One region of the Lysinibacillus sp. NPDC056959 genome, then DNA from elsewhere that is predicted to be linked to it. Evidence: riboswitches for the same ligand, from Rfam matches in the RefSeq annotation. Region 1 holds a riboswitch; each other region holds the start of a gene.

What was found. A riboswitch is a leader RNA that binds a small molecule or an ion and turns the genes downstream of it on or off. The one in region 1 is predicted to bind lysine.
Region 2: it holds a riboswitch for lysine, as region 1 does, so the genes downstream of both, ACFTQ7_RS15700 (amino acid permease) here and ACFTQ7_RS09770 (transporter substrate-binding domain-containing protein) in region 1, are expected to answer to the same signal.
Region 3: it holds a riboswitch for lysine, as region 1 does, so the genes downstream of both, ACFTQ7_RS09155 (cysteine hydrolase family protein) here and ACFTQ7_RS09770 (transporter substrate-binding domain-containing protein) in region 1, are expected to answer to the same signal.

Annotation. Positions count from the first base shown of each region.
Region 1 covers NZ_JBHURE010000006.1:112,749-122,597, reverse strand. Annotated here, with positions in the region: gene ACFTQ7_RS09800 (toxic anion resistance protein) at 1-525, shown strand, start outside; gene ACFTQ7_RS09795 (DUF6501 family protein) at 644-841, opposite strand; gene ACFTQ7_RS09790 (DUF3221 domain-containing protein) at 1,492-1,620, opposite strand; gene ACFTQ7_RS09785 (hypothetical protein) at 1,598-1,837, opposite strand; gene ACFTQ7_RS09780 (amino acid ABC transporter ATP-binding protein) at 2,340-3,071, opposite strand; gene ACFTQ7_RS09775 (amino acid ABC transporter permease) at 3,083-3,808, opposite strand; gene ACFTQ7_RS09770 (transporter substrate-binding domain-containing protein) at 3,989-4,855, opposite strand; lysine riboswitch at 4,971-5,155, opposite strand; gene odhB (2-oxoglutarate dehydrogenase complex dihydrolipoyllysine-residue succinyltransferase) at 5,759-7,000, opposite strand; gene ACFTQ7_RS09760 (2-oxoglutarate dehydrogenase E1 component) at 7,095-9,849, opposite strand, start outside.
Region 2 covers NZ_JBHURE010000014.1:2,211-12,059, forward strand. Annotated here, with positions in the region: gene ACFTQ7_RS15690 (nitric oxide synthase oxygenase) at 1-938, shown strand, start outside; gene ACFTQ7_RS15695 (CynX/NimT family MFS transporter) at 1,018-2,226, opposite strand; lysine riboswitch at 2,399-2,575, shown strand; gene ACFTQ7_RS15700 (amino acid permease) at 2,657-4,117, shown strand; gene ACFTQ7_RS15705 (serine hydrolase domain-containing protein) at 4,379-4,918, shown strand; gene ACFTQ7_RS15710 (response regulator transcription factor) at 4,980-5,672, shown strand; gene ACFTQ7_RS15715 (sensor histidine kinase) at 5,678-6,613, shown strand; gene ACFTQ7_RS15720 (ABC transporter ATP-binding protein) at 6,751-7,674, shown strand; gene ACFTQ7_RS15725 (ABC transporter permease) at 7,667-8,356, shown strand; gene ACFTQ7_RS15730 (Nramp family divalent metal transporter) at 8,638-9,849, opposite strand, start outside.
Region 3 covers NZ_JBHURE010000005.1:258,995-268,843, forward strand. Annotated here, with positions in the region: gene ACFTQ7_RS09120 (hypothetical protein) at 1-461, opposite strand, end outside; gene ACFTQ7_RS09125 (MerR family transcriptional regulator) at 882-1,646, opposite strand; gene ACFTQ7_RS09130 (magnetosome magnetite crystal formation protein family) at 1,661-1,999, opposite strand; gene ACFTQ7_RS09135 (GNAT family N-acetyltransferase) at 2,269-2,496, opposite strand; gene ACFTQ7_RS09140 (hypothetical protein) at 2,665-2,886, opposite strand; gene ACFTQ7_RS09145 (GNAT family N-acetyltransferase) at 3,036-3,512, shown strand; gene ACFTQ7_RS09150 (APC family permease) at 4,348-5,691, opposite strand; gene ACFTQ7_RS09155 (cysteine hydrolase family protein) at 5,705-6,421, opposite strand; lysine riboswitch at 6,574-6,758, opposite strand; gene ACFTQ7_RS09160 (hypothetical protein) at 8,148-8,303, shown strand; gene ACFTQ7_RS09165 (hypothetical protein) at 8,910-9,170, opposite strand; partial or broken gene ACFTQ7_RS09170 (DnaA N-terminal domain-containing protein) at 9,531-9,848, shown strand.

The DNA.
Region 1 (9,849 bases):
GCTATTGTAGCTGGACAAATGAAGAAGCAGCAAGCCATTGAAGTAGAACTTCCAGAAAAAGTGACAAGTGTACAGGCATCAAAACAACCACTAGCTGTCCAACAGTTAAATGATTTTGCCGCTCAAATCGAACGTCTAGATCAACGTATTTATGACTTACAAGTATCGCAGCAAGTTGCCTTACAAACTGCGCCACAAATACGCATGATCCAACAGTCCAATCAAACACTAGCGGAAAAAATAGAATTTTCAATCGTTACCCTTATTCCACTTTGGAAAAATCAGTTAGCTATGATGTTGTCTATGCATATGGATCATCGCTACGCGCAGCTAGAGGAAAAATTATCTCGTGCAAATGATCGTTTTACGAGCCCTTCCTTTGCACAGCAAGTATCAAAATTCAAAGAAACACAGCATGAGCTGAAGTCAGCTATCCAAGATGTCTTCGCCCTTCATACAGCTACTGAGCAGGAAAAAGAGCATCTACAAGAAGTTGCTGAATTAAAAACCTTTAAGCAGGGATGATTCCGTTTAATCAACAAAAAAGGGTGGCTCAGAAATCATCTGAACCACCCTTTGGTTTTCACTCAAACCTATTGAATGAAAAACCGGACTCAATTACACCAACGCGAAATTGATTTGCTTATTCAAAATAATCTTTATAGTAGCCACCAATATTACCAGTGTTATCGATAATAAAAACGAACTCTTCTGTTTCATTTTTCACATCATATTGTTGCCCTACTGTTAATACGTTTGACACTAAATATTTTGATGCATTTGTATGCTTACAAGTAACTGTACGTACTGTTGAAGCATCTTTCCATTTTAAATGTAACATAATCTCTCTACCTCTCTTTACTAGCACGAAGCTAATGTATACAGCTTATTTTATAATATTTTTGTCCGCTTGTGGAGAAAAAAACCATAGATGACCATATTTTCTCCGTAACTATCCATTTTTTTACCCATATCCATTTCTCATTGGCGTAATAGGTGCTGTCGCACAGATAAACAATGCGTCTGAGGACATGTCTTCATTCAGTAGATATTTCACTGTAGCTCTCATCCCAATACATGCAGAGATGGGAGTCTAAATGAATGGAGATACCTAATAAAAAAATTTACTTCGAGGTGTTAACATGAGCTTTGGTGGTGTACCGCAATGGTTTTTTATCCTGGCCGTTGCATTTGCAATTTGCTTTATTTTATACGCAGAATGGAATTCTAGAAAATAAAGGATCCTATGCTATTGTAAAAAAATAAAATGTACATTACTAAATTCAATTTTAGTAGTGTACGTTTTTATTTTTAAAAGTCATTCAATTATTATAAGAAGTATTACGGACTGCAGCTCGAAAGGCTAAAAGAGAACAGGCTCATCAGTCGCTCATGCCATTTTACTTTGATATTCTTTACGGAGACTTGAAAGTTTAAGTTACAATAAAAAATTTTTTCATGGAAGTTTCCTTACTTGTTTAATCTCTCATATTACTCATTCATCTCAATTTTTTTCGCATCTGCTTGTGCGGGATAACTTTCCTTAATTGCGTTTGTCCAAACAGAAATATTTTGTCCTTCTTTTAAAGATTCAATTTCATGTTGAAAACCATATCGCATATGGTCTATCATCAGATAATTTTTCAGTTTTGTCTTCCACTAAAAATCTTCCACCTTCAATTCGAACAATTTCGCCTATGATTGTAGGTTTATTTGTTATGTCCTCGTTTGACTTTGAAATCTCTTTATCGAGTTCCTCTTCATTACCACTTTTTTGACAGCCTAATAACCCTATTGATAAAAATATGAGAGATAAAATTAAGCTAAATTTTTTCATTATCATCACTCCTTAAAAAATTAGACTGAATTTCGTGGTTTTCGTTTCAATAAAGTTAAAATAATCTTGAAGAATAATCCCATTAGCTTAAGTACAGCACATTAAAACCTTATCCATATCTTTTTCATTTACTAAAACACTACCATTTTCATCAATAATGAAATCAACCTCGGCATCAGTAAGCCTTTCTATCGCTAAATCAATCATTTTTTGACTTTGTGTTGATGAATCAACCCATACGTTTTAGCTTTTTTCTTGCGAACATCCAAGTAATAGAACACTAGTTACGGTAAATAGAATCCATAATTTTTTCAAAATACTATCTCCTTAACTGCATAAAATTGACGCTACCAGTGGAAGAAAGTTCCTAGAGTGATCGTTAATCGGAGTGGCCCAGATTATATCTTAATCACAAATAAAAGCTGAACAAATTTAGTTCAGCTTCATTGTTACACATTATATATTGACTATTAATAAAATTCGTTTGTACTTATTTTTTTTGTTATTTTAATGTCCGTTTTAAAAACGCTTTTGTCCGTTCATGCTGAGGGTTTACTAAAACCTGTGCTGGTGGGCCTTCCTCTACAATAACACCTTTATCCATAAAGACAACGCGATCGGCTACTTCTTTGGCAAATTCCATTTCATGTGTAACGATTAACATCGTATTTCCCGAATCCGCTAGCTGACGCATTACCTTTAATACTTCCCCTACCATTTCTGGATCAAGAGCTGACGTCGGTTCATCAAACAGCATTACTTCTGGGCTCATTGACAATGCTCGCGCAATCGCTACACGCTGCTTTTGACCGCCAGATAGCTGCCGAGGCTTCGCATTGACATATTGATCCATACCAACAATTTGTAAATATTTTAGCGCAACTTCCTCGGCTTCTGCCTTCGAACGCTTTAATACTTTCATTTGACCAACTGTGCAATTTTTTAGGACATTATGATTATTGAATAAGTTAAATTGCTGGAATACCATGCCTAAATGTGTACGGTATTCTTGGATATTATGCTTTTCATCTAAAATATTTTCACCTTTGTAAATAATTTGACCGCCACTTGGTGTTTCCAGTAAATTAATGCAGCGTAGTAATGTTGATTTACCTGAACCTGAAGAACCGATTAAGCAGACAACCTCGCCCTTTTCTACTTGAAAATTTACATCCTTTAACACTTCGTTACGCCCAAATGATTTACTTAAATGCTCTATTTTAATAACTGTCATTTATTAGCCCCCTATACTGCTTCTTTCTGTTCTTTTTGGTAGGCATCTGGTCCATCCAGCCGTTTTTCTATATACAGTAAAATTCTTGATGCTGTGAATGTCATGATGAAATAAAGGACACATGCTACGAAGAAGGATTCGAAGTAGCGGAAGTTATTACCTGCAATCGACTTTGTTTGGAAAAATAATTCCGTAACTCCAATAACGTTTAAAACTGCTGTATCTTTAATATTCATAATTAATTGGTTACCTGTTGCCGGCAATATATTTCGGGCAACTTGTGGTAATACAACATGTAGCATGATTTGAACATGATTCATACCTATAGCAGATGCAGCCTCGTACTGCCCTTGATCAATAGAAACAATTCCACCTCGTACGATTTCTGCCATATAAGAACCTGTATTTAGTGAAACAACTACAATACCTGCCGTAATAAAGTGCATATCAATACCAAATGCTATATCTAATCCGTAAAATACAACCATTGCTTGTACAATCATTGGTGTACCACGGAAGAATTCGACATAGCAAGTTAGTATAAAATTAATGAATTTCAAGCTATAAAATTTTACTCCCTTTTTACGAACTTTGATGGTATGCATAATTCCAATGAAAAATCCGATAAGTGCACCAATAATTGTACTAAAAATCGAAATAAGTAATGTATAATACGCACCTCGTAAAAACATTTGCCAGTTGTTCTCAACAATAGAAATAATCCATTCAAGACTCATGATGTTCCTCCTAACAACGTCGTGTTGCTTTTTCGTTACAATCGTCTTAGCTATCTACCATTTTCATTGGGCCCCTGTTTCTTTTATCTTATGAAACATTTAGCTAAGACATTATAATAATTTAGTAAGATTCTAATATAATGCTATTGCACGGACTAGTAGCTAGCCCGCGCAATCATATTATTGTGCTGCTGGTTGTTGGTGAATGGCTTCTTCCATAATTTTTTGGCGATCATCTTCAGAAATACCTTTTAAGATTTCATTTATCTTCTCAAGGTTTGCATCACCTTTACGTAAACCAACTGCAATCGATGTATTTGAAATGTCTGTATCGAAGCCTTCTTCAAATTTTACATATGTTAATTTATCGTTTGCAGCAGCAGCGGAAATACCTTCTGGACGTTCTGCTACATAGCCATCAATTTTTCCAGCCTCTAATGCTACTCGCATCGCTGGGAAGCTATCCATTGCTGTTTGTTTTTTTACTTCTTTGATTTGATCAATAACAGTGTAGTTAGATGTATTTAACTGTGATGTAATTTTTGCACCAGAGAAATCTTGGATAGATGTTGCTTTTTCATATTTACTACCTTTTTTAATTACCATTACAAAATCAGACGTATAGTAGTTTTCTGTGAAGTCGATCGTTTGCTTCCGTTCCTCAGTAGGTGACATACCTGCAATGATAGCATCGATTTTATTTGATTGTAGAGCTGGTACTAAGCCATCCCATTCCAATTTTACGATAACCAATTCTTTTCCTAAGCCTTCAGCTATTTTTTTCGCCATTTGTACATCATAACCGCCTGCATATTCTGCATTATCGGCAATTTTTACTGCACCATTTGCATCACCTTGCTGCGTCCAGTTAAACGGAGCATAACTTGCTTCCATTCCGATACGGAATTCGCCGCCAGCTTCCTCGTTGTTCGTATTGCCCCCCTCATTACTAGATGACGATGGCTCCTTCTTGTCGCTTGTACCACATGCAGCTAGCAAAATTGCAGTCACTACGGTCAACATTACTACTAACCAATTTCTTTTCATGTAAAACTCCCCCTTTTTCTGTAAAAAAATAAGACAACTGTACTAAAAAAGCCTAAGCTCTGAACTTAGGTCTTACTTTTCAACAGTTGCCCAAATCCTCACTATAATTCCATCATTCCGAGATAGCACAACCTAGTAAACCTGGAAAAATCCACTAGGACAGTCCTGCACTTATTCACTGCAGGCCCAGCATAAAAGTACGAGCTCCTTTTACACTTCGGCGATAGTTCCTTCTTCATTGCGTCTTCGCTTGCTTGTACTCAACAATGAACTAATAAATACCGCGCCTCTACCTCACAATAGAAAAATGTGAGGTTTGAATATTTAATTGATTATTAAGATACTACTATAAAACTAACTTATTCGTCAAGATAATTTCATCACTTTTCTGACTAATTACAATATTAGGGTTTTTTATCCTTTTTAAAGAAAATCCGCAAATAATTAATACTTAACATACTTTCTATTAATTCAAAAGAAATTGTTAATCAATAAAAATAATAGCCTTTATACTATATGCAACTTGGTGAAGCTTTCGAAAGCGGTGAGATAACCTGTCCATTGATTTGATTCTTATCCATCTGTCCAGCTCCTCTTTCCGTCGTATCGATTGCTTTATCCATCGCTTCGGCCCTTCTTTCCGTCGTTCTACTTCCTTTCCGTCACTTTGACCCTTTTATCCGTCGGTCCGGCTCCTCTTTCCGTCGTATCAATTGCTTTATCCGTCGCTTCGTTTTCTTACCGTCACTTCGGCTCTTTTATCCGTCATTCTGGATCCTCATTCCGTCGTATCGATTGCTTTATCCGTCGCTCCGATTACTTTAACCTTCTCTTCCTCAAATATTCCACACAAGAAAAAAACCTTGCGAAACAAAGTTCGCAAGGTTTTAAGAAACTCGGGAATTAAGAATTTAATAATAAATCTTCTGGGTTTTCAAGTAGTTCTTTAACAGTTTTAAGGAAGCCTACAGAATCTTTACCATCGATAATACGGTGGTCATAAGAAAGTGCTAAGTACATCATTGGGCGAATTTCAACTTCACCATTCACTTCAACTGGACGTTTTTTGATAGTATGCATACCAAGGATACCAGCTTGTGTACCATTCATGATAGGTGTAGACATTAATGAACCGAATACTCCACCATTTGTAATTGTGAATGAGCCACCTTGAAGATCACCTAAACCTAATTTTTTGTCGCGTGCTTTTTTCGCTAGATCTGCAATTGAATCTTCAATTTCTGCAAAGTTTTTGCGGTCAGCGTCACGTACAACTGGTACTACTAATCCTTCTTCTGTTGATACAGCTACACCGATATCGAAGAAGTTGTTTAAGTGAATTTCATCACCAACGATTTGTGCATTCACATATGGGTATTTTTTAAGTGCTGCTACTACAGCTTTTGTGAAGAATGACATGAAACCAAGTTTAGAGCCAGTTGACTCGAAGAATTGGTCTTTTTTACGAGAACGTAAAGCCATAACGTTTGTCATATCTACTTCGTTGAATGTTGTTAACATTGCTGTAGATTGTTTTACTTCAAGTAAGCGTTTTGCAATTGTTTGGCGACGACGGCTCATTTTTTCAATTGTCACACGTGAATCATCAACAGCTGCTACTGCTTTAGGTGCTGCTGGAGCTGCTTGTGGTGCTGCAACTGGAGCTGTACCATGAGCTGCAACGTCTTGTACACGTACGCGGCCTTGTGGATCTACTGGAGATACAGCAGCAAGGTCAATACCTTTTTCACGAGCAAGTTTACGTGCTGCTGGAGACGCGATTACACGCTCACCAGAAGTTTCTACTACAACTGGAGCTGCTGCAACTGGAGCAGGTGCTGCTTGTGGTGCTGCTGGAGCTGGAGCTGCCTCAACTGGAGCTGCTGCAACTGGAGCAGGTGCTGCACCTTCGCCAGCTTCTACAACTGCGATTACTTGACCTACAAGTACAGTATCGCCTTCTTCAGCTAAAATTTGAGTTAAAACTCCTGCTTCTTCAGATATGATTTCAGCGTTTACTTTATCTGTTTCAAGTTCAACGATGAATTCACCCTTTTCAACGCGATCGCCCACTTTTTTTACCCACTGTGCGATACTACCTTCTGTAATCGATTCTGCTAATTCAGGGACTTTAATTTCAGCCACTTTCATTTCCTCCTTTAATTAACGTGCATTGGTGCACATCAATGGGCTACTGCCTAAGCAAGTAGCCCGGCTCTCAAAAATATTTAATATGTGATTATTTAACCTTTACAGGCTCAGCAACTGCTTCTTCTACAAGTCCGGCTTGAGCTGCTTTATGAGAATCTGCATCACCTTCAGAAGTTGAGCTCATTGCAGGACGGCCTACATAACGTAGCTTTTTACCTTCTGAAAGGTCGTGTAATGTTTCTAATGCATAATTCCAAGAACCTTGGTTTTTAGGCTCTTCTTGTACCCAAACGATTTCTTTTACATTAGGATACTTAGCAATAATAACAGCAACTTGCTCTTTTGGGAATGGGTAAAGTTGTTCTACACGAGCAATGTGTAGGTGATCGAATCCTTCACCGTCTTTAATACGGTCTGCGATGTCGATCATGACTTTACCTGAACCTAAAACAATGCGTTCTACAGCTTCTGGTTTTGAACCTAGGCCTGGTTGTTCAATTACTTCTTGGAATGAACCATTTGCTAATTGATCAGCATTTGCTGCAGCTAATGGGTGACGAAGTAAGTACTTAGGTGATACAACCACAAGTGGACGAACGCCTTCTGTACCTAATAATGCTGCTTGACGACGTAATAAGTGGTAGTAGTTACCTGCGTTTGAACAGTTTGCTACGAACCAGTTATTTTCAGCTGACATTTGTAAGTAACGTTCCATACGGCTAGAAGAGTGTTCTGGACCTTGACCTTCATAACCATGTGGTAACAGGATTACTAAACCAGATTTTTGACCCCATTTAGCACGTGCACCTGAAATAAAGTTATCGAACATAACTTGTGCCATGTTAGCAAAGTCACCAAATTGAGCTTCCCATACTGATAATACATGGTCGTTTTCTAAATTGTAACCATATTCAAAGCCCACTACCCCAGCTTCTGTAAGTGGAGAGTTGTGTACTGTAAATGATGCATTTGCACCTGAAATATGGTGAAGTGGCGTAAATAAATTACCATTGTTTTTGTCATGTAACACTAAGTGACGTTGGGAGAACGTACCACGTTGAGCATCTTGACCTGTAAAACGTACTGGTGTGCCATCTTGAATAATTGTTGCATAAGCTAAAGTTTCTGCATGACCCCAGTCGATTTTTGCAGAAGCAAATGCATCACGGCGTTTTTCTAAAATTTTGCCAAGTTTTTTCTGTGGTTCAAAGTTTTCTTCAAACACTAAAAGCTCTTCATTAATTTTTCCTAGACGTTCCGCACCAACTGCTGTATCAATTTGTGGGAATTCTACTTTTAATTCTTCTGGCATTTCTATATGTTTATGTTCATCTTTATCTGCCATTTCTTTTACATGATCATAAGCCGCTTGCATTTCTGCATAAATAGCTTTATCTAATGCAGCTACTTCATCAGCAGAAACTACACCTTCAGCTGCTAATTGAGCACCGTATAAAGCACGAACTGGTTCATGTTTAGAAACTAATTTATACGTTTCAGGGTTTGTTACAGTTGGATCATCCGTTTCATTGTGACCATGACGGCGGTAACCCATAAGGTCAACGATAATATCTTTACCGAATTTTTGACGGTAGCTAGCTGCGAAACGACCAACTAGAACTACAGATTCAGGGCTATCTGCATTTACATGCACAACTGGTACTTCGTAACCTTTTGCAGGGTCAGAAGAGTAAACAGATGAGCGAGAGTCTTGTAGTTCAGTTGTAAATCCAATCATGTTGTTAGCAATGATGTGAACTGTACCACCAGTAGTGAATCCTTCAGTTTTTGCAAAGTTTAATACTTCAGTTACGATCCCTTGACCTGGGAACGCAGCGTCACCGTGCACAAGAATACCTAATCCTTTTGTGCGGTTATGAATAGCTTGCCCTGGTTTAGAAGTGTCATCTTGTGCTGCACGTGCAGTACCTAAAACAACAGGATTTCCTACTTCTAAGTGAGATGGGTTGTAAGCAAGCTTAACATTCATACCAGATTCACGCATGTATGAAGCACCCATGTGATACTTAACATCACCAGTCCAGCCTTTAGTAATTTCAAGGCGACCATCTTCTGGCAGGAATAATTCATTAGAAACATGTGCAAAGTCAGAGAACATCATATCGTATGGTTTATTTAAAATGTGTGTTAATACATTTAAACGACCACGGTGTGCCATACCAATACGTACTTTTTCTACGTTGTTTGCTTCAGCTGTTTTTAAAATTTCATCAAATAGAATAATTTGAGTATCTAAACCTTCACCAGAGAAACGCTTTTGACCTACAAAAGTTTTATGAATAAACTTCTCGAAGTTTTCAACACGAGTTAAACGGTCTAATAAAGCTTTTTTCTCATTAGAAGCTAATGATTGTTTAAATGAACCTGTTTCAATTTGTGCTTGAATCCAATCACGTTCTTCTGTTGCTACTACGTGATTGTATTCAAATGCTACTTTGTCTGTGTAAACAGATTTTAAGTAATCGATTGCATCTTTACCATTTTTCACGTTTGCTGGCACATCTTTGAAGAAGATAGCTGCAGGAATTTCAGCTAAATCTGCAGCGCTAAGGTTGAACGCGCTCTCTTCAATTTGAGCTGTTTGTAGTTCACGGTTTTTCAAAGGATAAATATCTGCCGCTAAATGACCGTTTGTACGGATTGCATCTGCTAATTTCACAGCTGCTAATACTTTCTTGTAATCGCCAGCAGGAGCTGCTGCTGCATTACTAGCTACAGCTACTTCACCTTCTACTACTACTGGTGCACCAAATTGTTGAAATAATAATACTAACTCCGGTTCTACTTCTTCAGGAGACTGTAAGAATAAGTCGTATTGCTCC
Region 2 (9,849 bases), on a different contig from region 1:
ATATACCGACAACGGAAGAACTAATCTTTGGTGCACGAGTGGCGTGGCGTAATAGTAATAAATGTATTGGTCGATTGTTTTGGCAATCGCTGCATGTTGTTGATGCCCGTGATCTTTCACATGAAGAGGATATCTTCAACACTTTGCTTAAACATATTCAATACGCAACAAATGATGGGAAAATTCGTCCGACAATAACGATTTTTGCACCAGGGCGAGTACGTATATGGAATCATCAGCTAATTCGCTATGCTGGCTATGAAACGGAATCTGGAATCGTTGGTGATCTGCATTCCGTTGCGTTTACAAAAGTATGTGAATCACTTGGCTGGCAGGGTGAGAGAACAGCATTTGATGTGCTTCCGCTTGTCGTACAGGTGGATGATAGAGAGCCACAAGTGTTTATAATCCCTGACGAATATGTACTAGAGGTACCGATTCGCCACCCAGAATCTTCTCAAGTAGAAAAACTAGGATTAAAATGGTATGCAGTGCCGATTATTTCGAGCATGCGCTTCCAAATGGCAGGTATCGACTTTGAGGCAGCTCCATTCAATGGTTGGTATATGGGTACAGAAATTGGGGCACGTAATTTAGCAGATCATGATCGCTATAATATGCTACCCGCTATAGCAGAAATTTTTAACCTTGATACAACTAAACAGGCTTCTCTATGGCGTGACCGAGCATTAGTTGAGCTGAATATGGCCGTTCTACATTCTTTTAAAGAAGATGGTGTGAGCATTGTAGATCATCATACAGCTGCACAACAATTTAAATTGTTTGAGGAAGCAGAAGCAGCAGCAAATCGCGAGGTGACAGGCAATTGGACATGGTTGATTCCACCTCTTTCACCAGCTACAACCCATATTTATCACAAGCCTTATGTTAATGTTTACAATACACCGAACTATTTTTATCAGAAACCACCTTATTAATAGAGAAAGGCAGCTCACGTTAACTTTATTTCAGCGAGTGTCCAAACACTCGCTGAAATAAGATTATGAGCTACCTTTTTTAATTTACATATTCATTTTTAGAAGCTCTAAATGAACATAAGAAGAGTATGAATGCTACGACAACAAATAACCAACCAGTGATATCCCAGCCACCAAATATATCATGTAAATAACCAAATAAAATTGGACCGATTGCGGCTAATAAATATCCTAATGATTGTGCAAAACCTGATAAATCAGCTGCCTCAAAAGCGGTACGGGTACGTAATGTAAAGAACATCATCGCTAATGAGAATGAAGCTCCTCCGGCTAAGCCTAGTAGTACCATCCAAAGTATAGCGAGGTTCGTCCATTCCATTACTAGTCCGATAAAGCCAATTAAGTAAAATGCCGTAAACATGAATACGAGAGGTCGTTGAGATGTCATTTTACTAGCAATAATAGGGACAGCTAAGGCCATTGGGACTTGTGAAAATTGCATGATGGAAAACATCCATCCTGCACGATCTGCAGCTAATCCTTGTGCTATATATATTTCAGGAATCCAAGCAGCGGTTGTATAGAATAATAACGACTGAAATCCCATAGCTCCCGCTACTGCCCAAGTAACAGGTGATTTCCATAAAGGTGTACGTTCTTTCGTAGTTTTAACATTAGGCTCTGGCTTATTAAATTTCAACTGTGGAATCCAAATTAAAATGGTTAACGCCACAAGAACAAGTGCGACTGCCAGAGCACCTTGCCAGCCAATGGATGAATGGGCAACAGGATAGCTAATGCCAGCGCCAAGCCCAGCTGTCAAATTCATCGACATTGTGAAAAATGCCATAAGCAAACCTACGTGATAAGGAAACTTCAATTTAAGTAATCCTGGAATAAGTACGTTACCGAATGAAATGGCTATACCAATTAGCGCAGTGCCAAATACGAGTAAACTAGTTGTGCCGAGGGAGCGTAGTACAATCCCTAATGCCAAAAGAATAGTCGATAAAAATAATGTTAGTTCTAGCCCTATTTTACGTGCGACAATTGGTACAAAAGGTGAGATAATTGCAAAAGCTAGCAATGGGATTGTTGTTAGAAAGCCCGCTAATGCATAGGATATGCCGAGGTCTTCTCGGATAAAGGAAATAATAGGTCCAACAACTGTTAGTGGCATCCGTAATGTCGAGCCAATACAAATTACGCCGATCACTAGTAATAAGGTTGTACCTTTCCAGTTAATTTTCCTGCTAGGATAAGTATCGGTATGTTCATGAGTAGTCAAATAAATCCCCCCTGTTAGAACAATTATGATTGAACCACTATACCACTTTATCACAATAATAAAAATAGTTGAAAATTCACAAAATATAGAATGTTACTCGAGTTGTTGAAATGCCATATGTCATATGTTAGAATAATATTCATCATAAATTTAATAATATGCCTCATGTTTATATTGAGGTAGAGGTCGCGGTATTTAAGAGTATGCTAATGGAAATGACAAGCATTTAAGATATTAGTTGAAAGGAAATACTGCCGAAGTGTGAGGGGACTTGAAAACCTCATGCTGGGGCTGTCTCCGAAAGGAACAGAACTGTCACGTTTGGACAACGTGTTGAGCTATCATTTTGAAAGAACAGAGGATTCTTAGCCATCACTGCCGTTCATGTGATGGCATTTTTTTCGCCTCTTAAAAGGAAGGAAGCTAAATTGTGAGTGAAATAAAAGTCAATCAGCTCGGCCATAAAGCGCCAAAGTTGAAAAAAGAATTAAAAAGCCGTCACATTACAATGATTTCATTAGGCGGTACAATCGGTACAGGATTGTTTTTAGCTAGTGGTGGTGCCATTGCACAGGCAGGCCCTGGCGGTGCGCTTCTTGCTTATGCATTAATCGGTATCATGGTTTATTTTTTAATGACGAGCTTAGGCGAAATGGCAGCCTATATGCCATCATCGGGCTCATTTAGTACGTATGCTACAAAATTTGTGGATCCAGCTCTAGGCTTTGCACTTGGTTGGAACTATTGGTACAACTGGGCAATTACAATTGCGGCAGAAATTTCAGCTGTATCATTGATTATGAAATATTGGTTTCCAGATAGCTCTTCAGCACTTTGGACTGTTTTATTTATTGCTGTCGTTTTAACGTTCAATCTATTATCGGTAAAAAGCTATGGTGAAAGTGAATATTGGTTTGCCATGATAAAGGTTGTAACTGTAATCATTTTTATTATCATCAGTTTCTTAATGATATTTGGTATTTTAGGAGGAAATGCTCCGGTAGGCTTTACGAATTTCTTTATTAGTGATGGACCATTCCACGGTGGTTTCCTTGCTACATTTGGTATTTTCTTAGCTGCGGGATTCTCGTTCCAAGGAACAGAATTACTTGGAATAACAGCGGGTGAAACAGATGATCCTGGTAAAAATATTCCGAAAGCTGTTAAGTCCGTTTTCTGGCGAATTCTTTTATTCTATATTTTAGCGATCGGTGCAATTGGTCTGTTGATTCCGTTTACAGACGCACGTTTGCTATCTGAAGATATCGCTGTTTCACCGTTTACACTGGTGTTCGACCGTTTAGGAATTGCCTTTGCTGCATCATTGATGAATGCTATTATTCTAACGGCAATGCTGTCAGCAGGGAATTCAGGGCTGTACGCATCTTCTCGTATGCTTTGGCAATTAGCGGTAGATGGACATGCACCTAAATTTTTCGCTAAACTAAGCCGTCGAGGTATTCCAATTTACGCATTACTGGCGACTTTAGCTGTAGGCTCTCTAGCATTTTTAGCTTCATTCTTTGGTGATGGTGTGGTCTACATGTGGCTTCTAAATGCCTCTGGGATGTCAGGCTTCATTGCTTGGCTAGGAATTGCATTTAGCCATTACCGTTTCCGTCGAGCGTTCGACGTACAGGGCTTAGATCCGAAATTGTTGCCGTATAAAGCAAAATTATTCCCATTCGGTCCGCTATTTGCCTTTACGGTTTGTATGATTGTTGTTATTGGACAAAACTACAGTGCATTTATGGGTGGTTCAGTAGATTGGTACGGAGTCCTTGTCTCGTATATCGGTATTCCACTGTTCTTACTGTTATGGCTTGGCTATAAAATTAAGCATAAAACAAAAATGCTTCCACTTGAGCAATGTGATTTAAAAGTAGATTAATAAATAATAAACTGTCCTGTGAGCCATAGAAAATGGCTTGCAGGGCAGTTTTTTTTAGTTGAAAAATGAATTGGCAAGCTCAAACATACAATCTTGTCAGAGAAAAATTAAATCCTTTAAGCCCCAAACCCCCGCATCCCCATAATAGTAATCATTGATCCATTTTTATATTTTAGGATCTTCAGATAAAATTACTGGAGAAAATAAAAGTGGACTTTAGCTTTTCAGACCGTCCCTCCATTTTTGGTGCCCAACCTTAATATGGTAAACTGTTTTAGAATGAATAACCACCAAATTTTGGTTATGTCATTTGTTGAAACGTATATCGTTTATCTTCATTCAGTAGAAATAGCTGTACGTAAAAGCTTAATAGGTGAGGACAAATTTCAACCATTAGGTATTCAAGAATATCAGTGGTACGAGGATAAGAAGAAAATTAGTAAAGGGGCAGATGGTCTTTTATTAAAGGCAGAAGATATGATGAAAGTGGGGCTCTTAGTTTTAAAGAAAGGCGTATATAAAGAGAAAAGGATAGTTTCAGAGGATTGGATTAACCATTCGATAAAGCCGAATTTAATGACTTATGAAAAAATCGGTTATTACGGGATGCATTGGTGGGTAAATAAACAGAATGTAACTAAAGCTTTTTCGGAAGATAATCAATATTTCTTTGCATTAGGCTTTGGGGGGCAATATATTTTTATTTGGCCAAAGGAAGAACTAGTTATTACTATCACAGGTGATTTGTATGAAACTAGTTTATTACCGCTTCAATTAATAAAGGATCACATCTTGAGATAATCGTTAGGATGATGAGCCAATAAAATGAAATTTTTACATTTTAGAATAGAGGTGCATGGAAGTGCAAAAGCACATTTTACTAGTAGAAGATGATGAAGCCATTCGTGAAATGGTAGAAAGCTATTTAACGATGGAGGGATTCCTTGTCACCTCTGCAGTAAATGGAGAAGAAGCAGTACAAAATTGTTTAAACAATCCCTTTGATTTAGTAATCTTGGATATTATGATACCGAAGCTTAATGGATTAGAAGTTTTAAAGATTATACGAGAGCAAGCATCACTTCCAATTATCATCATGTCAGCGAAGGATAGTGATGTTGATAAAGCATTAGGGTTAGGATTAGGGGCAGATGATTATATTGCCAAGCCGTTTTCGATGCTGGAGTTTTCGGCACGTGTCAAAGCCGCAATTAGAAGAGCTACAAAATACTCCGGTCAAGTAGTGGATAAGGCAGATATAGTAGAGATAGACAACTTATTGATAGACCTTGTTAATTTTTCGGTTGAGAAGAATGGACAAAATGTAAAGCTCACGTCAAAGGAATTTGCTATTTTAACGCTATTCGTGACAAATCGTAATCGAGTTTTTACGAAGCAGCAAATTTATCAATTGATTTGGAATGATGCTTACTATGGAGATGAAAATATTATTAATGTACATATAAGAAGATTACGAGAAAAAATTGAAGACGATCCGTCCAACCCAAAGTATATTAAAACGCTTTGGGGGATCGGCTACAAATTTGAAGGGTAAACATCATGATTATATGTCTATTGCTAATTATTGTATTACTCGTAGGAATTATTATTTTTCAGATGAAGGCAAAGCAACAACAAGATGATGAGATTCAATACATGCATAAAAAGCTGCAAACAATCATTGATGAACAATCGAACGAAAAGATTTTAGTATCGACAGGTAATCAAGAATTACAGCAGCTACTAATCGCGATGAATGCATTGTTAGACCACAACCAAAAAGTGCAAGCAACACATCTGAAAATGGAAGAGTCTATGAAAAAAATGTTGGCCAATATTTCGCATGATCTTAAAACACCTTTAACTGTTGTGCTAGGTTATACGGAAATGCTGCAGCTACAGCCATCACTTAGTGACGAGGAGCGGCAGCGCTTGCTCACTGGCGTTCATTCGAAAACATTGGACGTATTAAAAATAATCCATACATTTTTTGATTTGGCAAAATTGGAGGCTGGAGATACAGATTACCCAATGACGAAAATTAACGTAAGTGAAATTTGCCGGAAAAACATTTTATCATTTTACGATATGGTCATGTCATTGGGGTTAGAGATTGATATAACAATACCGGAGATATCTGTATATGCACTTGGTAATGAGGAAGCATTAGATAGAGTTTTGAATAATTTATTGTCAAATGCGATTGCCTATGGGGCGGCAGGAAACATCCTTGGACTCACAGTAAGAACTGATGATACGAATATTTGTATTGATGTATGGGATCATGGTAAAGGGATTGACGAATATCATATCGATAATGTTTTTGAAAGAATGTATACGCTTGAGGATTCTAGAAATAAATCCTTCCAAGGGAGTGGACTTGGCTTAACGATTACAAAACGTCTTGTAGAATTAATGGATGGCTCCATCCAGCTTTCCAGTATCCCATATGAGAAGACCATTTTTACGATTTCACTAAAACGAATGATGTATTGAACAACCGTGCTTGTAGAGCATTTAAAATGCTTTACAGGCTTTTCTTCTGCGCTTAAGAAATTTGTAAGAATCCATTAATAAATTAGAGAGTTTCATTTTTTATAATAAGGATAGTTAAATGTAAGGGAGAGATTTACATGACATATATTGTGAAGACAAATCAGCTTACGAAAGTGTTTGAGGGGAAAGAAGTCGTTTCTGCTGTTACTATGCATGTGAAAAAAGGAGAGATCTACGGTTTTTTAGGTCCTAATGGTGCCGGAAAAACGACAGTCATGAAAATGCTGACAAATCTTACGAAGCCAATGAGTGGAGATATTGAAATCTTTGGTGAGAAATTAAATGACCGCTCATACGAAGTGCTGAAAAGGATGGGGACGATTATTGAATACCCAATTTTTTATGAAAATTTAACGGCAAAGGAAACTTTAGAATTACATTGCGAATATATGGGCTATTATGACAAGAAAGAAATTGCGCATGTTCTAGATTTAGTAAAACTAACAAACACGGAAAATAAACGTGTAAAAGACTTTTCCCTTGGAATGAAACAACGCCTGGGTATTGCACGTGCAATTATTACGAAGCCGGAACTACTTATTTTAGATGAACCGATTAATGGGCTAGATCCAGTCGGCATTAAAGAGCTTCGAGAGTTATTCAAGATGCTTTGTAAAGAGTATGGCATTACAATTATGATTTCTAGCCACATTTTGGGTGAAATTGAACAGTTGGCAGATACAGTTGGAGTTATTAAGGATGGGAGATTAATGAAGGAAGTATCTATGGACGCTGTCAATCGTAGTCAGTCAAATTATATAGAATTGATTGTTAATGATGGGAAAAAGGCTGCCTTTATTTTAGAAAGTAAATTAAATATTACTAATTTCAAACTAGTGGATGACAATTGTATTCGAATTTATGAATTGACGGCTTCGCAAAAGGTGCTATCTAAAACATTGATTGAGCATGATCTTGAAATTGAGGGCATTAGCAAAAAAACAAGCTCATTAGAGGATTATTTCTTGAAGTTAATCAATGGAGGTGTCACTAGTGCTTAATTTAATGCATTTAGAAATGAAAAAATATCATATTGGTTCATATATAAAACGAGCTGTCTTCGCAAATTTTGTAATACTAGCTGTTATATTTATGCTTATATTTATCACTAAAGTAGAAGGTGATGTAGATTTTAGAACTTATCAGACGGCATTAGGCATGATAGATTCATTTGTAAGAGCAGTATTTATTATTTTTGCTAGTGTGTTAATCGCCAAGTTTATTATTGGAGAATTTAAATATAAAACGATCACTGTAGCCTTTATGTACCCGATCAATAGAAAAAAACTAATTGCTTCAAAGCTAGCCATAGTTGTTCTTTTTACCTTTAGTGCAATTGTTTTATCAACTATATTTGTCACAGCCATTTTTTGTGCTGTTAGTGAGAGTTTTCAATTGCTCCCAGATACGTTATCGGTATCTATCGTCATACAACGAATTCCCGCTGTGATCATGAATGCAGTTTCAGCATCATGCATCGCTTTAATACCATTGTATTTCGGTATGAGAAAATACTCTATTCCGGCAACGATTGTATCATCTATATTAATTGTATCAGTCGTATCATCAAATTCGGGTAGCTTCACCTTGTATGATATTATTTTTATACCTATCACTTTAGCGATTATCGGTATAAGCGTGGCCTACTTATCATTTCGGAACATTGAGAAGATAGATATTTAAGGGTAAAAAAATAGCGCATTGTAGTAGGTGTGAAAATTGTTGAAACGTATGCCATATATTAGTTGATCTTCTTTACGACTGGGCGACTCCTTGGGGATTAGCGATAGAGGAACGAAGGATAAAAGCATCACATCCTGTGATAACGCCTTCGTGACCGCCCCGACGCCCCCAGGAAAGCGCCCAGTCGGAACGGAAATCAATCACACGTAATGGAGTAAGTCTTTTACATGTAGAAATGCCCGCCACAAAATCAAATTTGAGGTTTTGTGGCGGGCATTTTTTTAACCAAATATTGTTTGCCATAATAAATAAACATTTAAAGTAACTACAATCACCACGACGATCCATCCTAATATAGTTGTAATACGATGGTTGACTAGGCTTCCCATGATGTCACGCTTACTTGTAAACAGTACAAGTGGTACAAGAGCAAATGCGATACCAAAGGATAGAATAACCTGACTTAGGACAAGCGCATAAGTCGCATTCACACCGGATGCAATGATGACTAGAGGCGGTAACATTGTAACAGCTCGGCGTAAATAGAGCGGTATTTTTTTTCTAATAAAGCCCTGCATCACAACGTCACCTGCAAGTGTACCGACTGAAGAACTAGCAAGACCTGCAATGAGAAGGCCAAGACCAAAGGACACTGCCGCCATTGGACCAAGCGCCTCTTTTAAACCGTTATAAGCGATATCTAAATCTTCAACTACTACGCCTTGTGTATGGAATACTGCCGCAGCAATAACAAGCATACTCATATTGATGGCACCGGCAATAATCATCGCGATAATAATATCAATAAACTCAAAACGGAAAATCCGTTTCTTCTCTTTATCATTTCGGCCAACGATGCGATTTTGGGTTAACGAAGAATGCAAGTAAATAGCGTGTGGCATGACAGTTGCCCCTAAAATACCCGTTGCGAGTAAAATAGAATCTACGCCCTCAAAGCGCGGTGTGAACATGCCCATTGTTGCTTCGCCCCAATTTGGCTGTGCTAAAAATGTTTGGAATGCAAATGCTAATACGACGATAAGCACCATGCCAGAAATGCCTGCTTCAAATGCTCTAAAGCCTCTGCGTTGCAATTCTAAAATAGCAAATGAGCCAACTGCTGTAATAAGCGCTGCAGGCAGCATTGGAATATTGAATAACAAGTATAGCCCTAATGCAGCACCAATAAATTCTGCAAGGTCTGTTGCAATAATGACCAATTCAGCCTGGATCCATAAAAAGATAGACGTTTTTTTAGAAAAATGTTCACGTGATACTTCGGGTAAATTTTTACCTGTAGCAATACCAAGCTTTGCTGACAAGGATTGAATTAACACTGCCATTAAATTAGAAAAAGCGATTACCCAAAGCAATAAATAGCCATATTGTGAACCTGCTGTAATATTTGTTGCGAAGTTGCCTGGATCAATATAGGCAACTGCTGCGATGAAGGCTGGACCAAGAAACGGTAAGATTCGTCGCCAACCTGTTAT
Region 3 (9,849 bases), on a different contig from region 1:
GAAATGCAATGAGGGGTCATTAATGCTGGGTTTTGATAAACATTCAGCCCTCCAACCTTTAAAAGCATCGCCACAAATTGCGAACAAAAATAGGCGCGCTCTCTTCGAACCTCCCTTTGCATCATAACGCCAAAGAGCCCAATAAAATTATATTTATAACGATCGCGATTCCAATACATATAATGTACGATCTTCATCATCTCTAAGTATTGAAAATGGGATATTTTACAACGATAAATGACACAATCAGCTGTTTCAAATAGCCCTCTGACTGCATCTTCTCGTAAAAACCCCCCACTTAAAGGATTGTTTAATTGTCGACGTCCAAAGCTATACATTTCAAAGAGCTCCTCATCAAAAGCAATGGATGCATGATTCATCTCTTTTCCAGTATACATACCTATAGCTTTTGATAATAATGTACCTGTTTTTGTTAATACTATGTAAATGGTGTGTGCCATTTTCTCACCTACTTCAATATTCTTTCCTACTACCAATACGTTTTAAATATTCAATCGGTTTCATTAATTTCCTGTTTTTATAAGTATATATTATGATACTATATTTTTTCTTAGTAAAAACTGAATATTTTCTTAATTTTTCGTAAATGCTTTTAGAGTTTTTTAAACCACCTTTATTTATATGTTTTGAATCGTATTCTTATGTGTGTCACTGAGTACTTGGGTATATGTATGTACGAGAGGAAATGTGATTGTAGAAGGGTGTGATGAAAGTTTGAGAGCTAATTGTTTATTAGATAACTAAAGAAGGAGTGAAGCAGATAACTAATAATGGTCTGTACCCCAATTGTTAGTCACAAGTGGGGCATAATTTCCATGCTATCTATTTTTTCAATTTGCGTTTTCATGCTTGATTATACTTTAATTCTTCACCGTTTCCTGACAATTATTTTGATATATACTTATTGCTTCTTTTAAAAATAGCTGCTCCTGTTCTGTAAAAGGATTTGGAAATTTGAATGTTTCTGTAAATGGTAGCTTTTTTTCAACTAAATCTAAATTCCCTTTCAAGGTTACATTCATAAGCTGTAGAAGTGTTCTAACAGTTTCTTGAGCTTCTTTTGAAGAAGGTATAGCGTCTGTAAACGTTAAATGTTTAATTTCTGATAAAACTTTAGTCCATTTTCTATCTAAATCGATTTCCTCAGATTTATTTATACTAAATAATTCATCAGTTATATCTTTTGAAAAGTGTTCTTTAAACCATGTTTCGGTGTTTTCAGCAAACATTAATTTTTGTAGCATAGAACAAAATATCTCGATATTGATAATTTCTTCGTCTTTCACTGTTTCAATAAGATGGTTTAAATCGGATAATATATTTATGATTTCAAGTTTTTCAGCTTCAAACAACTGTTTTTGATCGTTTAAAGATTTTAAGATACTTTCACCTTTAATCTTGTTTTTTTGCAGCATATCTTTAATTTCCTTTAGCGGCAAGCCTAGAAACTGTAATGACTTAATGTTTTGTAAAGTAGATAGGTCCTCTGTCGAATATAGTCTATGTCCCCCCTCTGTGTAATCACTTGGTTTCAGTAGGTCTATACTGTCATAATAGCGTAGTGTTCTAATACTAACACCAGACTTTTGCACAAGCTCACCTATCGTAAATATACCTTTCCCCACAAATTATTCTCTCCTTAATGATTGACTTTAAAGTATCGTATAACGGGATAAGAAAACTTTTTTCCATTTAAAGTATAAATTGCAGCAACTACTATTAGTATTGTTTCAAGAATAATAAGTGCAAAAGAAATCATTGAAACCGCGCTCCATTTTTTAGAAATAAAAGTTAATAACAAAAAAATCGGGAAGAAAGTAAAGTGAAGGTTCATCCCTTCTTTTGCATGGTCAGCAAAATATTTATTCTTATCCCTCGATACTAAGTATACCAAAATTGGTAAAATAAAGGTTAATAATAGTGAGAACAGGTGCATTAAACTTGCCAATCCTCTATTTAATAAACTCTCTTTTTTCATTGTGCCGTTCCTCCAATAGCTTTTTTGATTGTTACCTTTTGAATTGAGTAACTAAATTCATCATAAAAGGTGACGCTACTAGAGATTCAAGGACAAATTCATTAAATAATTTATATGTAATAAATAGCTGTTGTTATTTTTAGTTTTCCGTATTGTATGATATAATTCATTTACTGACTAACCTAAGCAAGACAATATTAAGCTGTAGCGATGCCGTACGCTACAGCTTTTTTGTCATGAATAAAGACTCACTAAAATTATTCTCCTCCTCAAGGTTTATTTGTTTCCAAATACTCCTCGGCTAGTTGAGGATTTTTGTATATAGCCATACCAGTTTTCAACTTTTTAAAGCCAACCTTTTCATAAAAAGATTCATTTCCTGTTGTTGCAATTAACTGAATACAAGAAACATCCCCTAATTGCTGAATGATGTCATCTATAAGAGTTCTGGCAATCCCTCTTCCTTGATAATCTCTATGTACGACAACATCATAAATAGCTGCAGCAAATCAATTATGCCTCGGCATAATTGCGTCTACAATCGGCTTTGTGCTTGCACAAAGAACTCCTCACCGATTCTATGACATCCGCCGGAGGCTTTAACTTCTTTCAGCTGATGTTTGGACATCCTCTGAAAAATAACTTCAATCCTCTTTCATCTAACCCTACAGAATTGGGGGATTTTTGCTGAAAGAAGTTAAACCATCTGAAAGAGCTCTTGCGAAACCTATAATTTTTTTATCTTTTACTGCGAAAACTTGATGTGTACTTGCATTGAAAACTTTTTTTATTATACGTTCATCATGTTTTATCCATCCTACAGATTGATAAACTTCTTTAAACATTGTTAGCTCAGTTTCCTCTACATCATACTTAAGTAAAACCATTTTCCATCCCCCCCTAATTTTTTAATTCTTTTAGTGTTGATTAACTATATTTAATCATCAAATTAAAGATGATTATACGCCATTTATAAATCAAGCCCATTAACGAACATTTGCTCTTGTATTGAAATGATAAAGAAGGAGGAAATTTTATGCAAAAAACGAACACCATCGAATTAGTACATTTCTCTGAAGAATATGTGGATAGTTTGAATGACTTTGAGCTTCCGGACGAACAAAGTCAATTTACTGCCCTTCCAAAAGAGATTTCTATAGAAATGGTTGGTCAGTATCCGATTGTTATTTTGAGTGACAATGTACCTGTAGGATTTTTTGTCTTGCATGCAACTGATAGAGTAAAAGAATACTCTACTAATCCAAAAGCTATGCTGCTTACTGCATTATCTATTGACCATAAACAACAAGGAAAAGGCTATGCCAAAAAAGGGATGCTTGCACTACCTGAATTTATTAAAAGAAAATTTAAAGATTGTAATGAAGTCATTTTAGTCGTTAATCATAAAAATATTCCGGCTCAAAATTTGTATTTAAAAGCTGGCTTTGTCGATAACCTGGAAAGAAGAATGGGACGTATTGGCGAGCAAATTGTTATGAACCTATACCTTTAATAGATTTTCAAAAATCACTCTTCATGACATGGGTGATTTTTTTGTTCTCCTCTTACAGCATATCTCCTTGTTGATCGTCTATCTGAATGCTGTGGAGTACCTAACAAAAGCTCAGAGAGATAATGCAGCAAACTGGCTTATGAATTGTGGAGTTGATTCTCTAAACACAGCTCATCGAAGAAGGACGTGGGGGATTGTTAAGGGAGGTTTGTGGTAAATCGAAACACTTTATAGCAAGGCAACTAACTATGGTTAGTTGCCTTCTTTTAATATGAGTTGCGATACACACCCTACATGTGTGGAGTGTATGTGGCAAAACATGGATGCTGGTGGGTTTAAGTAATTGGCTAGGTACTACCATAGTAGAACCTAGCCTTTTTATTTATCTTCAAACAATTTTTTACTTCAGCTAACGACCTTGTCGAACCCAAATGTTTTTATTATATCTTTAGATAACCTGTTAGCTATCTCATCCGCCTCAAATCCTTTGATATACAGTACTAGCTATATTATTCTGAATATTTATAAGGAATTCCTCAAGGCCAGTTTTAATTTTATTACTTTTATGCATAACACACCTACATTTATATGTTAAAGTTTTAAATTGCCATGAATTGAGCTCCTCGGTACTATTTAGCTACATATAGAAACAACAAGCTAAAAATTCAAGTAATACACCTATACCAGTAAGTAAAGATATTTTATACTGCGAGTATTTTACTTTCGTATAAGATATTCCTGTATAAAAATAAATCAGCTACCTAACATCGATAAACATTACCAATACTAGACAACTGACTTATCTTAGAAATTTACCCTAAGCTCTTTCGGTATTTTATAAATCCGTAAATGTTGGTGGTTTCTTTTTGAAGCCTTTCGTCGTAATGAAAGCATAGATAAAACCGATTGCAAGCCAGATAAAACCTACCTTCAATGTCATCGGTGATAAATTAATAAATAAGTAGAAACAAATACCAAATCCTAGCCCTGGAATTAATAAGTATCGAATTATTTTCATTTCTTTTTTACGGAAGAAGTAATACACGATCACTGACAAATTGACAAACATAAATCCTGTCAGGCCTCCAAAGTTCATTAATTCTGCTACAAAATTTGCTGATAAAAACAGCGCTCCTAAAACACTAATCACACACATCAATAAAATATTGTATACCGGTGTTTGATATTTTGGATGTAAATGTGTGAAAAACTTTTTCGAAAGTACCTCATCACGCCCCATACTAAACATTAAACGGGATGCACTTGCTTGTCCTGTTAAACCAGCTGTCACTGTTGATACAATAATCGCAACTGTATAAAGAGTTGCAAGAACTGCACCACCTGCTTTTTCCGCTACATCAAATAAAGCCGTATCAGCTGAACTAAAGTTTGTAACATCAGGCCATACGAGCTGAGCTACATATGCTTGCACAATAAAAATAAGTCCTCCGATTAAACAAGCTAAAATAGCTGCCTTCCAAATATCCTCTTTTGGATTGACTGCCTCTTCAGATAGTGTTGTAATCGAATCGAACCCTAAAAATGAGAAGCAGGCCATTGCTGCACCAGAAATAATTGCAGACATAACGAATTTTTCATCGTTGAAAAACGGGACAACAGTAAAGAGCGACGTATCACTTTGCGCACCGACAATTGTCTTTACACAAAAAATCACAAAAATAACGACTACAATTCCCATAAACATAACGAGGATTTGATTTGTTTTTGCTGCGATGCCAATACCTAGAATATTGACTGTAGTTATAATACCTGCAATTAATAACACCCATACCCAATACGGAACAGATGGTATTAATGCATTCGCATATGAAGCACCTACCATGAATACAATGAGTGGCACTAAGACATAATCCATAAACATTGCCCAACCCGCAAAAAAACCTAAATGTGGATTAATTGCACGCTGGGTATATGTGTAAGTTGACCCTCCATTCGGAAAAACAGCAGCCATGCGACCGTAACTATATGCAGAAAACATCATTGCAACCATCGCAATCAAGTAGGCTAATGGCAACATCCCACCTGTAGACTCTGCTGCAAAGCCATAAATATAAGCTGGCGCAATCGGTGTCATAAAAGCAATACCATAAATGACTAAATCTTTTAATGTTAAAACACGCTTTAACTGTGGTGTATGATCATTTGGTGTTTGACTCATAGTCCATTTCCTCTCACAGATTCATTGGTTCGTGTTTTGATAGTTCTTCCGTTACTAAATCAATTACTTCATCTGTACTCATCACTTGGCAATAAATTTGATTCATAATCATAATTTCTGCATCATGAAGCTGTTGCGTTGCAGCTGCACATGCATCTTCAACTAAAATAACTTCAAATCCTGCGTCAGCTAAACTTCGAACTGTTGAAGCAACACATTGATCTGTTACAACACCTGTACAAACTACTGTTTCAATGCCCATATTACGCAGTAAAAATTCATAATTCGTACCACTTAATACGCTATCTGTCGTTTTATTTACAACAATTTCGTCATCAAGAGGCTTTAATTCATCCACCATCTCCGCTCCTGGGTCACCGATTGGCAATAAAATATTGTTCCATCCTGTCCGGCGTTGTACAGGAGAACGATCTCTTCCATCTTTATGATGGCAAGCAATGCGACCAAATGTTACTTCTAATTTATTAGTACGGAAAAAATCTAAAAGCTTTTTATTGTTCGGGATCGTTAAATTGTCGATACGATCAAAAAAGTATTCCCACTGATCAAACATGCCCTTTTCTCTTGCAACCTGCGCGTCTAATCCGTCTCGGCTAATAAACTGATGTTGCATGTCTACTATTAGTAATGCTGTTTTATCAGGGTTCACGTTTATTTTTTGACCGTCAGTCGGTAAAAATTCATAGTATAATGTTGATGTATTATCCATAAAATCCCCCCAAAATACCTCTAATTCTAAAATGTATAGACAAATAAAATATAGACTCTTTGTGCAAAAGAATCTGTCTAACACAAAAATGACCTACTCATTTCTAGAAACTTAAAATGAATCGACCATTTAAAATTCCCACTGTTTGTCTAAACAGAGATAGCACAACTTCATAAACACGTATGTTTACGAAGGCAGTCCTGCAACTATTCGCTACAGCCCCAGTATATGATGGCGAGAACTCATCACATGCTTCGGCGACACTTCCTTCTACCAAACTTCTTCATCTTCTCGGACTCCATTAGGTACTGTTAACCGCCGCGCCTCTACACCATTATTAGAAAAGTGTGAATTATTTGATTATTTGAAATAATTATATTATTGCGTTTTTTATATGTCAACTTAAAAATCTACTATATTTTATAAGATTTATTGCGCTCAACCACAAAAAAATGACATTCAAAACACTTTAAACAATAACTATTTACAATAAATACAACAATACATCAACAATTGTATAAGCATTTAATTATTCACCTCTTGATTTTTCATCACCTATAAACCGTTCCCTTCTTAACGTTCACGATTCACAATATAATTCATAAATTACCCCAGCGATAATTTTGATTTTTTCGCTGAGTTTGCACGGCATCCCCCCCTTTAGGATATTTTGAGCTACCGTATTTAGCGTTACCCAAATCATAGTGGATTCATGATCCCGGGGGCGACTAACGCCGTAAACAATTGTTCGAAGAAGGAGGGATACCCACACGCAATTTTTTTAAAAATTTTTGTCCTATAGAAAAAAATCATCTAACACATAGTAAAAAACTTCTCAGAAAAACAAACTTCTAATTAAGTAGTCTATTAATACACAAAAAATGCCCTACTTATATTACCAGCTATAAGTAAGGCACCTCTAAAATTATATTCAGTTTTATTGAGCATATACATTTCCTTCTACGCTACTACTTAAAACATCATGATATTAAACAGTAATAAAAGGTCGCAGCAGCAGCACAACCACCTTCTCTAATAGGCAATCCCTTTTTGATAAGCGACTCTAGTAAGTTGAAGAATTATTTTCCATTATGTATCTAAGTTTGATTACCTCTAGTCTTTCTTTTTTCTAGTTTTCTCCTTTTTGATTCTTTTACATAATTAATATAGTTCCCTGTTCCTTCTATTGCTGAAACTGCAATGATAGCCCATTCTAGTGCATTAACAGCTCTTAGCAATTCCTTTCCATAGAATAATGTAACGTTAGCAATAAACCCATAGAGAAGTGCTTTAGAAAAATACTCCTAAATAGGAAAATACTTTTTCTTGTAGGGATAGTTTTATATCTATTGGCTATCAAGCGTAAAGTGGCGGACAAGCGTAATTTCCAAAATTGCACTAAATGGCATTTGCAATGCCTTGAACATTGTGAAGCCTTACTGATTAGTAGAAATTGAATTTTGAAAGGATTATTATACGAAGGAGTAAAATGAATTCAATTCTTATCGTTTTCTATCGTTGTCTCAATAACCGGAGAAAGCCCATAAACCTTGATATATAAAGGTTTAGTGAATTAACATTACCGGCTGCGTTCTCAGAAAGTGGAGATGAAAATGTTACTATATCCATACCTTTTGTTTCATCACATATATTTCATTATTTAATTGTAAGTTATGCGGATAAAAAATCATCTTTCTCTCACACTAATAGTGGAGGTGAGATGATCATGGGTAATAATAAACATAAGAATAATAAAACTCAAGACAACAAAAAACAGCAGAATCAAAATCAAAATGCTAACAGAGAACGTAAAAATGAAAACAGAGAAGAGTTCGCTGAAGAAGTAGATTTCAGTAGTATTCAAAATGAAAATAAACGTTAATAAATTTCAACTCCCAATATTCACCTTAGAAAAAGGTGTGTATTGGGGCTTTTTTTCTGTAAACATCGACTTTGATCCATCTCTTTCGATTTCTTAAAATAAAAAAACCCGGAAATAATTCCGGGCTAATTACCACTTACTTTTCCTCCATGACACACACTGTCTCGCTTTTCGCATTCGATCTTAAGAATAACCTAAGACAACCGTGCTTTAGCTTTCAGTTGATGGTTATTCAGAGTAAACGATCAATCGTACTCATCGGGTTAACCCTCCCAGTCATATTGGTTGAAGTGAAAATCTTTAATAGTATAGATTAATTATTATTTTTTATACGCTTTTTTGAAAAAAATCAATATGTTCTTTTGGTCCCCAATGTTATGCCTGTTACGAAGTTTTTTTTAATTGATTGGGTATATTCGCAGCTTGTGCTGTGGCTTTAGAATAAAGATTGATTTAAATATTTCCGTCAACCTTTATTTATCAGCAAATGCAAAAACTCCATTTTGGAACTAGAGATTGATCAAAAAGGAGTTAATCTTTCTAACTAAGTATGAGATTTTATTCTACTTGACAATTCCTTTCAATAGAATGGTAGTTTCACCTTTTTTATGATATGAATTTATCTACTACCAAAGACGCTGCACAATAAATGTCTACTGGTATCCATAAGAGCCATCCTATCATCCAGTTTAATTTTATATATACATTAGGTGGTATTATTTTCAATGATATTTTTGTATTTCCTACGAGTTCATTATTTTTTCGTACCCCTTCAGAAATATTCTCAACCTTCAGTTCTGCTTGAGTTAAATTAGGATTAAGAAAATCAACCTCTAAAAATGCGTATTGAGGATTTGAAATCGACAATTTTACACTCCTTCGTTTCATCCTAATTCCTTAATAAATCAATTAAAAGCTTAATTTCACGTGGCATTTGGTCTATTATATTCACAAGATAATAACAACATGCACTATTAATTTACAAAGTTTTGCAATAAGTGCATCAACATGTCGATTATTGAAGTAAATTTCTAAAGGGGGTTTTTGGTTTTAATTATTCCTCCAATTAGTTTACATAATATCCAATCAATCCTCTTTTTGGCAAGCTCTCTCTCATGGTAACTCTCTTGCTTCCGCTCCGTAAGAAGTTTAAACCGATCGGTAACATGCTGTACACCCCCACACCGTTCGAATTCTGCAAAGCAAAAACTTGAATTAAATGGACAAATGCCAGATGAAATCTTAAAGAACTCCGTACAAGAGACTGGCAGCTTAGAACATTTAGAAGAATTTTGGAAAGATGTCCTGATTCGGGTTGGACAAGAAATTTCTAAACCAAGCTTCGAAACGTGGATAAAGTCTACAAAATTACTGTCCTACAATAGTAGTGACTCAACTGTGACGATTTCTGCGCCAAATTCGTTTGCTCGAGACTGGCTTGAGAATCACTATATGCATTTGATTAAATGTATATTAACGGAACTTGCAGGTGAAGAGTTGCTTATTAACTTTGTTGATCAAAAAAACAGGACTGATTTCGATTTAC